4 regions of the Centipeda sp. (in: firmicutes) genome follow, and region 3 is predicted to be linked to each of the others. Evidence: riboswitches for the same ligand, from Rfam matches in the RefSeq annotation. Region 3 holds a riboswitch; each other region holds the start of a gene.

Evidence for each region. A riboswitch is a leader RNA that binds a small molecule or an ion and turns the genes downstream of it on or off. The one in region 3 is predicted to bind cobalamin.
Region 1: linked by a shared signal. The riboswitch ahead of ACO6BQ_RS03905 (TonB-dependent receptor plug domain-containing protein) and the one ahead of nikB (nickel ABC transporter permease) in region 3 are both predicted to bind cobalamin.
Region 2: linked by a shared signal. The riboswitch ahead of ACO6BQ_RS02120 (TonB-dependent receptor domain-containing protein) and the one ahead of nikB (nickel ABC transporter permease) in region 3 are both predicted to bind cobalamin.
Region 4: linked by a shared signal. The riboswitch ahead of ACO6BQ_RS02090 (ABC transporter substrate-binding protein) and the one ahead of nikB (nickel ABC transporter permease) in region 3 are both predicted to bind cobalamin.

The regions. Positions count from the first base shown of each region.
Region 1 is NZ_DBHIVL010000015.1:15,590-18,720, reverse strand. Features, by position in the region: gene msrB (peptide-methionine (R)-S-oxide reductase MsrB) at 1-1,091, shown strand, start outside; cobalamin riboswitch at 1,178-1,391, shown strand; gene ACO6BQ_RS03905 (TonB-dependent receptor plug domain-containing protein) at 1,582-3,131, shown strand, end outside.
Region 2 is NZ_DBHIVL010000006.1:32,835-35,965, forward strand. Features, by position in the region: gene ACO6BQ_RS02115 (amidohydrolase) at 2-1,159, shown strand; cobalamin riboswitch at 1,374-1,545, shown strand; gene ACO6BQ_RS02120 (TonB-dependent receptor domain-containing protein) at 1,786-3,131, shown strand, end outside.
Region 3 is NZ_DBHIVL010000011.1:15,837-18,967, forward strand. Features, by position in the region: gene ACO6BQ_RS03165 (ABC transporter substrate-binding protein) at 1-229, opposite strand, end outside; gene nikC (nickel transporter permease) at 241-1,053, opposite strand; gene nikB (nickel ABC transporter permease) at 1,050-1,994, opposite strand; cobalamin riboswitch at 2,144-2,382, opposite strand; gene ACO6BQ_RS03180 (MATE family efflux transporter) at 2,504-3,131, opposite strand, start outside.
Region 4 is NZ_DBHIVL010000006.1:26,109-29,239, forward strand. Features, by position in the region: gene ACO6BQ_RS02065 (Crp/Fnr family transcriptional regulator) at 1-10, opposite strand, end outside; gene ACO6BQ_RS02070 (flavin reductase) at 13-537, opposite strand; tRNA gene ACO6BQ_RS02075 (tRNA-Val) at 636-711, opposite strand; tRNA gene ACO6BQ_RS02080 (tRNA-Val) at 754-830, opposite strand; gene ACO6BQ_RS02085 (secretion protein HlyD) at 978-1,103, shown strand; cobalamin riboswitch at 1,179-1,350, shown strand; gene ACO6BQ_RS02090 (ABC transporter substrate-binding protein) at 1,532-3,121, shown strand; gene ACO6BQ_RS02095 (ABC transporter permease) at 3,122-3,131, shown strand, end outside.

The DNA.
Region 1 (3,131 bases), on a different contig from region 3:
TTGGCACTCTCATCTGTCTCGGCGGCTGTGGCGCACCCGCTGCGACTTCGGCGGAGATGCCGCATGAAATCGTGCAGAAGAACAGTGTAGCGGACGGTCAGAAGGAAATCTATCTTGCGGGTGGCTGCTTTTGGGGGACGGAGCTCTATGTTGACCTCGTATATGGTGTGATCTCTGTCGAGAGTGGTTATGCGAACGGTATGACCTCACATCCCTCCTATCGTGCCGTGTGCAGCGGCAGTGGTCATGCGGAGGCGGTTCATGTTGTCTATGATCCGCGCGTCGTTTCCCTTGACGAGATTCTCACCGCTTTTTATGACTCCATCGACCCGACGGCAGTGGATCGGCAGGGGAATGATGTTGGGCGGCAGTACCGTTCGGGCATCTACTATGTGCCAAATGCGGACGGCAGTGAAAGCGATGATGCCCGTGTGATACAAGCCTCCCTCGATGCCCTTGAGAAGCGTATTGGAAAGCCCGTCGCGATTGAGACGGGAGCGATCGTGAACTTCTACCGTGCCGAGGAGGAGCATCAGGAGTATCTTGAGAAAAATCCGAATGGCTACTGCCATATCTCGCCTGCCCTCATCGCGCAGATGCGCGAGAAACGCGCTGCTGCGGAGCGGACGGGGAAGCATCCGGCACGCACCTTTGTAAAACCCTCGGATGCCGAACTCAAGGAGCGTCTGACCGGGATTCAATACGCCGTTACGCAACAGAAAGCGACCGAGCCCGCGTTCCGCAACGAATATGATCATGAATTCCGCGAAGGAATTTACTGTGACATCACGACGGGCGAGCCGCTCTTTATCTCAACGGACAAATATGATTCCGGCTGCGGTTGGCCGGCATTTTCGCGCCCGATTGACAGCGCACTCATCGCCGAGCACGAGGATCGCTCCTACGGCATGGTGCGCACAGAGGTCACGGCGGCGGGCAGCGGCGCGCACCTCGGACACGTCTTTGATGATGGCCCTGCAGCGACGGGCGGTCTGCGCTACTGCATCAACAGTGCCTCCCTGCGCTTCATTCCAAAGGAGGAGATGGAGACGGAGGGATACGGCGACTATCTCTATCTGCTGGAAAAATAATCTCACATATTGAGAGAATTCGTAAAATATCTATTTCTCGTATTGACAAGTACTTCCTCCAATGTTATCTTTAGCATTGCGAAAACTTTATAGGAATTGGATCAGGTACTTTGTGTTTAATAGAAAATCCGGTAAGGAGTCATCTCCATAAGCCGGAGCGGTCCCGCCACTGTATCAGTGAGCAAGCCTGCATGGAAATGTACTGTCATTTCCGATAACGTCACTGGGGGAGTTCCCTTGGGAAGGCGCAGGTCTGCGATGAACTGGAGCCAGGAGAACTGCCTGATTGACAATCGCCGTTTGACCTGCGAGTGATGGGGATGGGGATTTGCGTGCTGTTTTATGCCGCTTTGAGACCCTTTGATTGAGAGCCTATGAGCCCTTTTCTGCTGTTGCAGGAAGGGGCTTTTTGTTTACCCCTATACCTAAAAGTTTTCAAAATATGATTACGGCGCATGGAGTGCGTTGCAGAAGAAAGGTGACATAGGATATGACAAGAGAGAAGAAGTGGACGCTGGCGGTGCTTGCGGCATTTGCGGGAGCAAGTTTTGTCGGAACGGCATATGCTGCAGAAAGTGCAGATGCCCCATCCGAGGAGACACACGCGCTTACCGATACGGTTGTTACGGCACAGCGCCGTGAGAAGCGCGATCTCGACACGCCGGCAACGACAACGATCATCACGGCGAAGGAAATCGAGAAGGCCGGCTACCGCAACGTATTCGAAGCCATCGACCAGCAGATCGGATCAACGAGCACATCCTACGGCGAGGCGGGGCAGGACTTCGGGCTTGCTGCGGGGCGTCTCACATTACGCGGCTATGACCGCGGAACCCTCGTCATGGTGAACGGCGTGCCGATGAATCTCAAGAACTACCCGAGCACGGAGAACATCCCGGCGAACATGGTCGAGCGCATCGAGATTGTCAAGGGTGCAGCGTCAACGCTTTACGGTGCTGAGGCGATGGGCGGCGTTGTGAACATCATCTTGAAACAACCGACCGAACAGGAATCGGAATTCAAACTCAGTCAGACCGTTGGAAACTATTTCAAGAAGAGTGAGGCAACCTACGTAGGTGACCGTATCATGGTCGATGTGAGCCGTGAGTGGTCGAAGGATCTTCCACACTCGAATGGGTTTGGGATGGATAAGATCTCTTGGGTTGACTGGTGGGTCGGCAAGGGAAAGAAAAACCGTGTCGGCTTGATTGCCCAGCTCACGGATGAACTGTCCTTCAACTACAACTATATGGACGCCGACATCACGCGTGGTGGGATTCGTTATAAAAAGAATGCCTCGAAGACGGCACTTGTCCCCGAGGGAACGAAATACAACTATCGCTATAATGATCTCCGCCATACGGCAAGTCTCGTCTATCAGGGCAAGGATAATGGAATCCATGCAGTTCTTGGTTACAACTACCGTAAGGTTGATGGATACGACTATCTTGCCAACAAGAAGAATGACGGCAATGCGACCATGGACGGTCAGATCCTCGACGTACAGAAGACTTGGAAGCTGAAAAAAGACTCTCTGGTGCTGGGCTATTCCTACAAGCGTGAGGCAATTGATACGCCTGCCAAAAAGCGTTCTGCTGTGCGCACGGGCAACTCCCTTTATGCTTCGTACAGCAAACAATTCACGCCGAAGTTTAACTTTACGCTTGGGCTGCGCGGAGAGTTCATCAACGATCCTGAGGAGGATCAACGGGTCTTCGTGCCACAGTTCCAGACGAACTATCAATTTGATCGGAATACAGCTTGGTATATCAACGTCGGCAAGGCATTCCAGATGCCGACGGTAGACGATAGCTTCCGCTATAATAATTTTAACCCGACTGGTCTAAAGCCGGAGAACGGTTGGACATACGAAACGGGGGTCAAGATTCGTCGCGGTAATGATACGTGGAAGGCCGCCGTATATCACATGGATATGAAGAATAAAATCGGCTGGCGCTATGATAGGGCGACAGATACGCATTATGCAGTCAATACGGGACAGTTCCGCAATACAGGGATTGAGTTAGAGTATGCAAAGCG
Region 2 (3,131 bases), on a different contig from region 3:
TATGGCAGCAATTGAAAACATCGAAGCCTATATCGCAGAAGAGTTTCAATGGTTTCATCGCCATCCTGAGCTTTCCTACGAAGAAGTTGAAACCACTAAGCGCATCCGTGCATCCTTGGAACGTGCGGGAATCCGTATTCTGGATCTGCCGCTCAAGACGGGGCTTGTTGCGGATGTCGGCGCAGGTGAGACCATCGTTGCCCTGCGCAGTGATATCGACGCGCTGCCCATCGAGGAACAGACGGATCTACGGTATCGCTCGGAGCATGCAAGGCGTATGCACGCCTGTGGGCACGATTTTCACATTGCTGCGGTGCTCGGTGCAGCGTTGCTGCTCAAGCAGCGTGAGGCGAAGCTCGCGGGACGTGTGCGCATCTTCTTCCAGCCCGCAGAGGAGGCTCCGGGCGGGGCGAAGGTACTCATCGAGGCGGGGGCTCTGCAGGATGTTGCGGCAATCTTCGGGCTGCACGCATCGCCGCTCCTCGAGGTAGGCACGGTCGGCATCACGGCAGGTGCGGTGATGGCGGCGGTGGATCGCTTTGTGTTCCGCTTTCGCGGCAAGGGGACACACGCCGCACATCCCGAGGCGGGGGTGGATCCGATTCCGCTGGCGGCAGCATTTGTGCAGTCGGTACAGACGGTTGTCGCACGCAATCTCAATCCGTTCTCCGCAGGGCTTGTGAGTGTCACGCATATCGAGGCGGGGAATACGTGGAATGTCATTCCTGAGGAGGCTCTCATCGAGGGGACGACGCGCAGCATGGATGCGCAGGATCGGGCACGCATCCGAGGGCGTGTCTGTGCGCTTGCGGAGCAGTTGGCGGCGGCGTATGGCGCGACGGTAGAGACGGACTGGTATGAAGGTCCGCCGGCAACGCTCAACGATGGCTTTTGGGCGGCGTATGCAGAGGAAAAAGCAAAGGAACGCAATCTGAATGTAGTTCCCGCACCAAAGTCGCTCGGTGGTGAGGACTTTGCCTTCTATCAGGAGAAAGTACCGGGGATGTTCGTCCTCGTCGGCACGGGGCTTTCCCCCGCGCTCCACAATCCGAACTTTCGGGTTGATCTGAATGCGCTCGCGCCGTCGGCACATTATCTCGCGGAACTCGTATGCGGTGCATTTAAGGAAGCACTGATAAATTCAGCCACGCCATCTTGACGCATCTTTTTTGCCCGCACTGTGCCCTCGATCCTCCACATAGCTTTGGCTATGCGTCCAGTTTGCCTCCTTGTTCGGACGAAAAATCTACGCCAATCTGGCAGACTTCATTTTATCAGCGATTCCTAAAATACATTGATTTCGATTAAATTTCCTTGACGTTTTATTTATTCTATGATAATCTACAGGAGGATTTTGGGAATAAAATCACAATTGAATACTTTGCTAATCGGGTGTGCGTTGCACTTAATAGAGAAGCAGGTGAAAGACCTGCGCTGTCCCGCAGCTGTAATGCAGAGTCGACCTCAATACGTCACTGGGAAACCGGGAAGGCGAGGAAGACGAGGATGCAGAGCCAGAAGAACTGCCCGATTGGAACGCTGTATCGTCCCTGCGAGAGACAGGAAGGCACGATTATTTTTATGTGTTTCGTATGCCTTTTTGCCGGAGAGCAAGAAGGCTTTTTGTTTGCGCTTTTCATGAACAAATCTGTCTGGATGTTACGTTTGGATATGAGGGGGTCATCAACACAAATCCTGAGGTGATTTTCTCATTGCCAATAGAGAGTGTGGTAGCGGACATAATGGGAGAGGGAAATACTGCCCATTAAGAGGGGGAAAATCTTTATGAAAAAAAGGCATCTTACTCTGTCGATTCTGGCAGCGATTGTCGGCACAGGCTTGGGACAGAACTTAGCGCATGCAGGATATGATGAAAATCTTCAGCATTATACGATTGATAACATTGTTGTTGAGGTAGAACAGACAGTCAACCAGTTCAATGATACGGTAACAGAACAGTCCTACTACCGCACGGGCGGCGATGTCAAGGTCATTACAAGGGAAGAGATTGAGAAGCGGCATTATACGGATGTGACAGAGGCGATTAAGCGGATTCCCGGCGTGACCTTCCAGAATCCCGGGTATCGCGGCGGTGAGTATGGATACGTAGCGTATAACAACGGCGTTCTGATCAATGGTGATTCGCGCGTCATTATTCTGGTCGATGGACGCCGCGTTGACAATGCTGCGAGTCAACGGATCAGTGATTCGAGCCGGCGCGGTACAAAATCCACGGGCGTCAATCTCGATCAGGTCACGAATATGGAAAATATCGAAAAGATCGAAGTGATCAAGGGATCCGGCGCCTCAGCTTACGGACCGGATGCAACTGGCGGTGTGATCAATATCATCACACGTAAGGGGGGCTACAGCACAGTTGGGACGATTGATTTGGCAAGCGGGTCGTGGAATAAGCACAATTATTCATTTAGCTACTCCGGCTCTCTGGATAATGATAACTCCCTGCATTATTTTGTTTCGATGAATCGCACAATGTCCGGTGATACAGAATTCAAGGATGGACAGACGGGAGATATCATTCGTCTGCCGGGTTCTCGTTATAAAGAAGACGGTGCAAATATTAGAATTGATAAGGATTTTGACAAAAAGCATAACTTGAAATTATGGTATAACCACAAAAGCGGACGGGATGGTTATCCCGTTGCAACACCGAGTGCAAAGTATTGGAATGAAAGAGATTGGTATCGCATTTTATTCGAGGTCGTCGTGGGGCGCTATGATTCGAACCACAAGCTCACAGAAAAGGGACAGTGGTGGACGGATCAGCGTCAGCCGGGGTATCACAATATCTATCTGACACGATATATGTATGACATCTCCAACGACTTTAACAATAACGACTGGGATTTGGTATATACTTTCAATAAAGATAAGGGAATGGAGAGCTTTGTTCGCGCCTATTATCAGAACCACATTTATAGGGGACGAGGTGCATTCCAATTCTCCCTGTTTGGTGGCGGCGGCGGAAATGGCGCCGGTGTAGGCTATGATGAATACAACAATACGTTCCCGATGGGAACTACTTATGAGCAAATGTATGCGTGGATGAAGGAACATCTGGCACCGTTCCCTGGTGGGGATAAAAAGGCGATGGATGAATGGGTAGCCAA
Region 3 (3,131 bases):
TCGCGTTCATCTTCTCGTCGAACTTGACAAGCGTCTCGCCCATGCCGTAGCGCATAACAACCCAGCTGAAATAGTTCTCGGTCGGCTCAAGCGTATCCGCGAAGTTCGTCACACCGACCTTCAGCGTCGTCTTGTCCCCTGCCGACTGACCACCGCCACAGCCCGTCAGGAGTGCAGCTGCCATACAGCCTGTCAGTAGAGCTGTCAGCCATCTTTTTTTCTTTCCCATTTTTTCCTCCTTTAATTTGCCTTGCGCGGGTCCATAATATCCCGCAGACTATCTCCCCATAGATTAAAGATTGCAACCACAGAAGCAATTGCAAGTCCTGGGAAAATCATAAGCCAGGGTGCCGTCTGAATCAGCTGACGTCCCTCATTCAGCATGAGCCCCCACTCCGGTGTCGGCGGCTGTGCGCCAAATCCGAGGAAGGAGAGACCTGCAAGTTCCATCATGAGTGCGCCGATGTCAAGTGCGGCGGTCACAATGATGATCGGTATGATATTCGGCAGGATATGCCGACGAATCATCGCAATCGGGCGTGTTCCGCTCGTAATCGCTGCAGAGAGATAGTCCTGCTGTTTTACCTTGAGGGTCAGGCTGCGCGCAAGACGCGCATACTTTGTCCAGCCCACGATAACAACGGCGAGAACTGCGTTGACTGCACTGCCGCCGAGCACACCTGCAATTGCAATGGCAAGGACGATGCCAGGAAATGCAAGGAACACGTCGGTCAGACGCATGATGGCATTGTCAACCTTGCCGCCGACATAGGCAGAGATCACACCGATCAATGTCCCAAGACCACCCGAAATAATCACAACGATCAGTGCCATCGTGATAGAGATGCGTGCACCATAGAGGATACGCGTAAAGATATCGCGTCCGAGCTTGTCTGTGCCGAAGTAATGCTCAGCGGATGGCGGCAGAAGTGAATTCTGAATCTGCGACTCATACGGATCGTATGACGAGATCAGCGGCGCACAGATAGCGACAAGCACAATCAGCAGGATGATGCCTGTATAGATACGAAACAGCAGTTGATCCCGCGTCATGACTTCGCCCCCTTCCTGAGCCTCGGATCAAGATACGCATAGGATATATCAACGATGAGATTCACAAACATATAGAGCGTTGCAATCCAGAGGACGAAGCCCTGCAGGAGCGGATAGTCGCGCATTTCGATCGCACGCACAGCAACGCGTCCGATGCCCGGCCACGAAAAGACAATCTCAATGACGGCAACGCCGCCGAGCAGCCAGCCAATGGCAAGGCCCAGCAGTGTGATGAGCGGCAGGAAGGCATTCGGCAGAACGTGTCGCCAGAGGATGCGCTGCATCGACATGCCGCGTGCCTTGAGACCTATAACGTAGTCCTGTCCGAGCTCCTCAAGCACTGCCGTACGTACCTGCCGCGTATACTTCGACGATAGCAGGATGGCAAGTGTAAAGGCAGGGAGAATCATACGATCAAGGCTGACTTCTCCGCCTGCAATCGGGAAAAGCCCTAACTTCAGACCGAACACATAGAGCAGAATAAGTCCTACCCAGAAGCTCGGCATGGAGACACCGAGAAAGGTGAAGAATCGTATGACTTGATCCGGCCATCGATTCCGGTACAGTGCCGAAATCACTCCTGCCGGAATGGAGATCAAGAGCATCATCACCACTGCCGTGCCTGCAAGCAGCAGTGTTCCTGGAAGATTCTGCAGCAGTTTTTCCTGCACTGGCATTTTTGCCGAGTAGGAACGCCCCATATCCCCGTGTACCACACCGTTCAGCCAACTGAGATACTGTTCGTGGAACGGTCGATCCAGCCCCAGCTCGTGGCGGGTCTGCTCAATTGTCTCCTGTGAGACAATCGTATCGCCTGTCTCGAGAATTGCATCCACAGGATCGCCCGGTGCAATGAATGTCAGACTGAACGTCAGAAAACTGACCCCCAGCAGAGTAATGATCATCTGCCCCAGACGCATCAGGATTGCTTTTGCACTCAACTCCCCAACTCCTTTGTTGTCATTTGCAAAATAAAACTTCCTGTCTCTTTTGAGACAGGAAGAAGAATGCACACAAAAAACAACGACCTTGCAACACTCCCCCAGTGCTGAAAATCGTGCATCCATCTCCCCATCTCTCGTGAGTCCATCAATGAATCTTATTGCGAGCAGGCTTTCCGGCTCATAGATCAGCGCGTTCTTCCGCCTTCCCAAGATGTTTATTTACACCCCAGTGACTTTTTACAGGCACAGGCTCTGCGCCTGTGGAAGACCACTCCCTATTTACGGCTGCGGGACAGCATGGGCATTCCACCCATTTTCCTCTCATCGCTCAACAGAATGCGTACAAAGTAATACTCATCCGTCGACACTCGCAACGTCATATATTCAGTTTTCAACATAAGTCCAAACGTAGTATATCCATATTAGATATACTTGTCAAGACACCTATTTCAGATTATTGTATTTGGACAGCCAGAAAGTCCCTTGTACTTCATCTTGATTTTTTCTTAACATGGATTCAATGCATGCTTGGAATTTCTTTCATGATATACCTTGCGCAGGAGTATGGCTGCACAGATGGCGCGCATACTCTGATCGAGTGCCAGTGAAAGCCATGCACCCTCAAGTCCCATATTGTACTTACAGAGGAAAATATAGGTGATAATTGGCCGCAGTACCGTTATGCTAATAAAGGAATAGGCTGCTACCTGTGTTGTCTTTCCGCTTGCACGCAGAATACCGGCACAGACCATCTGGTACGCCTCGGGAAAACTGACCGCTGCGACGTATGCGATAATCAGGCTGCCAAGAGGAAGGAGAGCTGCATCACGTGCATAGACGGCAAAGATTTCCTCACGCAGTAAGAAGGTTATGAGGAATACAATGATGGAGAAAATCAGACCCCAACGCATCCCTGTCCAGAGATAGCGGCGCCATTCATTCTGCTTGTGGCTGTCTCTGTTGTGTCCGGCGAGAACCGTGCTTGCCTTTCCCATCCCATTGCAGAAGCTGTAATAGAAATCACAGAAGTTCATTGCAATTGCATGGATGGCATACGGAATCGTCCCCAGTTCCGCAACCATGCGGGTATAGACGACCATGCCGATGCGTTCAAATCCCTGCTCACTGAAGATA
Region 4 (3,131 bases), on a different contig from region 3:
TGGTTGCCATACTTACTCCTTGATCAGGACATTCTCGATCTCCGCAATATACATTGTGTGATAGTCATGTTCCGGATAGTAGGTATTTGGGAAATCCTCTCGTTCATTGACAGCGGCATATGTGAAGAAGGACTTATCCAACGGCTGCGCATAGAGTTTTTTCGTGAGCAGAGTGAGACGCGCCTCCTCAAAGTACGTATAAGCACCGTGTTCCTTCAGCGTAAGCCCCTGCTTTGCGATCTTATCCTCGTTGCGCCCCGATACGGTTCCAAAATACTGCATCATGGGCTTGTATTTCTGCTCAAAGATCGAGAGAGTCATACCATCTGAGGCATCGACAAACTCCTTCGTGTAGCGTGTCGGACGAATGAAAATATAGGCGACGGGACGCGCCCAGAGGATGCCAAGACCACCCCATGAAGCCGTCATTCCGTTGGTCTTTCCATCGTGCACTGCACTGACCAGCATCCAATCTTGACCAATCAGTTTGAATACATTGTCGGTCAGATCCGTTGGGCGAATTTCCTTGATTGACATGATATACCTCCCCAATAGCGTTTTGTTTGCTACCATTATAGCATAGGGGAAAAGAAAGCACAAAAAAACCGCCCACACGGGACGGCTGTTATATACAATGGTGCTCACTGAGGGATTCGAACCCCCGACCCCCTCCATGTGACGGAGATGCTCTACCAACTGAGCTAAGTGAGCCTGAGATGAAAAAATCCGCACACTTGCGGATGAAAAATTAAATGGTGGGGTTAACAAGATTCGAACTTGTGACCTCCTCGATGTCAACGAGACACTCTAACCAACTGAGCTATAACCCCATTTGTTCGCCGCTCATGTCCAAACGACAAAATGAATTATAACAAGGGATCGAAAATCTGTCAAGGGAATTTTTCAAAAGAATGAAATATGGGCATCAAGTCTCTTAAGGAATCGCTGATAAAATGAAGTCCGTCAGATTGGCGTAGATTTTTTGTCCGAACAAGGAGACAAACCGGACGCATAGCAAGGACTATGTGGAGGATTTGTCGACACAGTGCGGGCAAAAAAGATACATCAAGATGGCGTGGCTGAATTTATCAGTGCTTCCTTAATAAGTAATCGCATTTCATATTGACATCCTGTAGATTGTATGATAGGCTGAACCCGAATCTCGTTAAAATCATAATTCCATATTTTGCCGATCGGGTGCGCGCTGCGCTTAATAGAGAAGCAGGTGAAAGACCTGCGCTGTTCCGCAGCTGTAATGCAGAGTCGACCTCATGATGTCACTGGGAAACTGGGAAGGCGAGGAAGACGAGGATGCAGAGCCAGAAGAACTGCCCGATCGAAGCGCTGTTATTATTCCTGCGAGAGACAGGAAGGCGTGGCTCGTGTTTCGTGCGCCTTTTTGCTCTTTAGCAAAGAGGCTTTTTATATGTCTGGGCGAAAGTGATGGAAGGAGGTGGATGGAAGGCGCAGAATGATAGGATTGTCTGGAGGAAGGTATGCTGTGAGTATTGGGTGTTATATGCGAGGAGGCATGACAGTGAGGAAACTTTGTATGTTTCTGCTGGCGGCGATGATGATGCTCACCGTCGGCTGCGGAGGCGCGGATCAGGCGAAAAACGAGCGCGCAGAGAAGGGCGAAATCGTGATCTCGGTCGGCAAGTATATGGTAGGCGAGGGTTTCGATCCGACGATGGGATGGGGTCTCTGGGGGCCGGATCCGTTCCACAGCGCATTGATGGGACATGATGAAAAGAATCAGCTCATCAAGGAGCTGGCTACAAACGTTGAACGTTCAGAGGATGGGCTGAAGTATACCTTTACGATCCGGGATGATGCGAAATTCTCTGACGGTCAGCCGCTGACGGCAGAGGATGTCGTCTTTACCTACGAAACGGCGAAGAAGGCGGCCAGCGCCGTGGATCTGACCGCGATGGAGTCGGTGCGCGCCCTGTCCCCGACGCAGGTGGAGTTCAAGCTGTCACGCCCGTGGTCTGTTTTCCTCGAAACGGCGGCATCCCTCGGCATTGTGCCGAAGCACGCCTATAAAGAAGGGTATGCGACGGCGCCGGTCGGCAGCGGTCCCTGGAAGGTCGTCTCGTTCCAAAAGGAACAGCAGCTTGTGATGGAGCCGAACGAATATTATTACGGAGAAAAGCCGAAGCTGAAAAAGGTGACGGCGCTGAATCTGGGCAATGATGCTGTGCTTGCAGCAGCGCAGTCCGGACAGGTCGATCTCGTCTTTGCACCGCCCGAATTTGCGGCGGCAAGCGTGCCGAATATGAAATTGGTAGTGATGGACACCATCGACAGCTTCTGCGTCAATATGCCGCAGGAGCCGGAGCATGACGAAAACGGCATGCTGGTCGGCAACAATGTGACGAGCGATCCTGCCATCCGCCAGGCACTGAACATCGGCATCGACCGCAAGACGATCATCGAGAATGCGCTCGGCGGCTTCGGAAAGCCGACGATGAATTTTGCGGAAGCTCTTTCTTGGGCGAATAACGATTTGCAGGAATCGGACAACCGCGTGGACGAAGCAGTGAAGATCCTTGAGGCTGCGGGCTGGGTGGATACGGACGGCGACGGCATTCGCGAGAAGAACGGTCAGAAGGCGGAATTCGTCATCAATGGCCGTTCCAATGACCTGCAGCGCTACAATACAGCGGTGGCGCTTGCACAGGATGCGAAGAAGCTCGGCATCAACATCATCGCAAAGTCGACGCCATGGTCGGAGGCCCGCAAGATAGCGCGCAACATCCCGACGGTATGGGCGGGCGGCGACTATACGCCGCAAGTGATCTACAATTATTTCCATTCCTCGCAGGTCGGGGTGAATGTCATCAACAACTCTGCCATGTATCGCAACCCGACGGTTGATGTGCATATCGATCGGGCACTTGCCGCTGCGACCGATGAGGAGATGCTGCGCGAGTTCCGTGCGGCACAGTGGGATGGCATGACAGGGCCGAAGGTCGATATCCCCTATCTTTGGATTGCGACGGTTCAGATGCCGTATTTCGTCAACAATCAGCTCGATCTCGGTCAGCTGCGTGCGGGTGAGCGCGGACAGGGCATGGGGATCCTTATAACACTTGACGAATGGCAGTGGAGGAAGTAAATGGATAAGA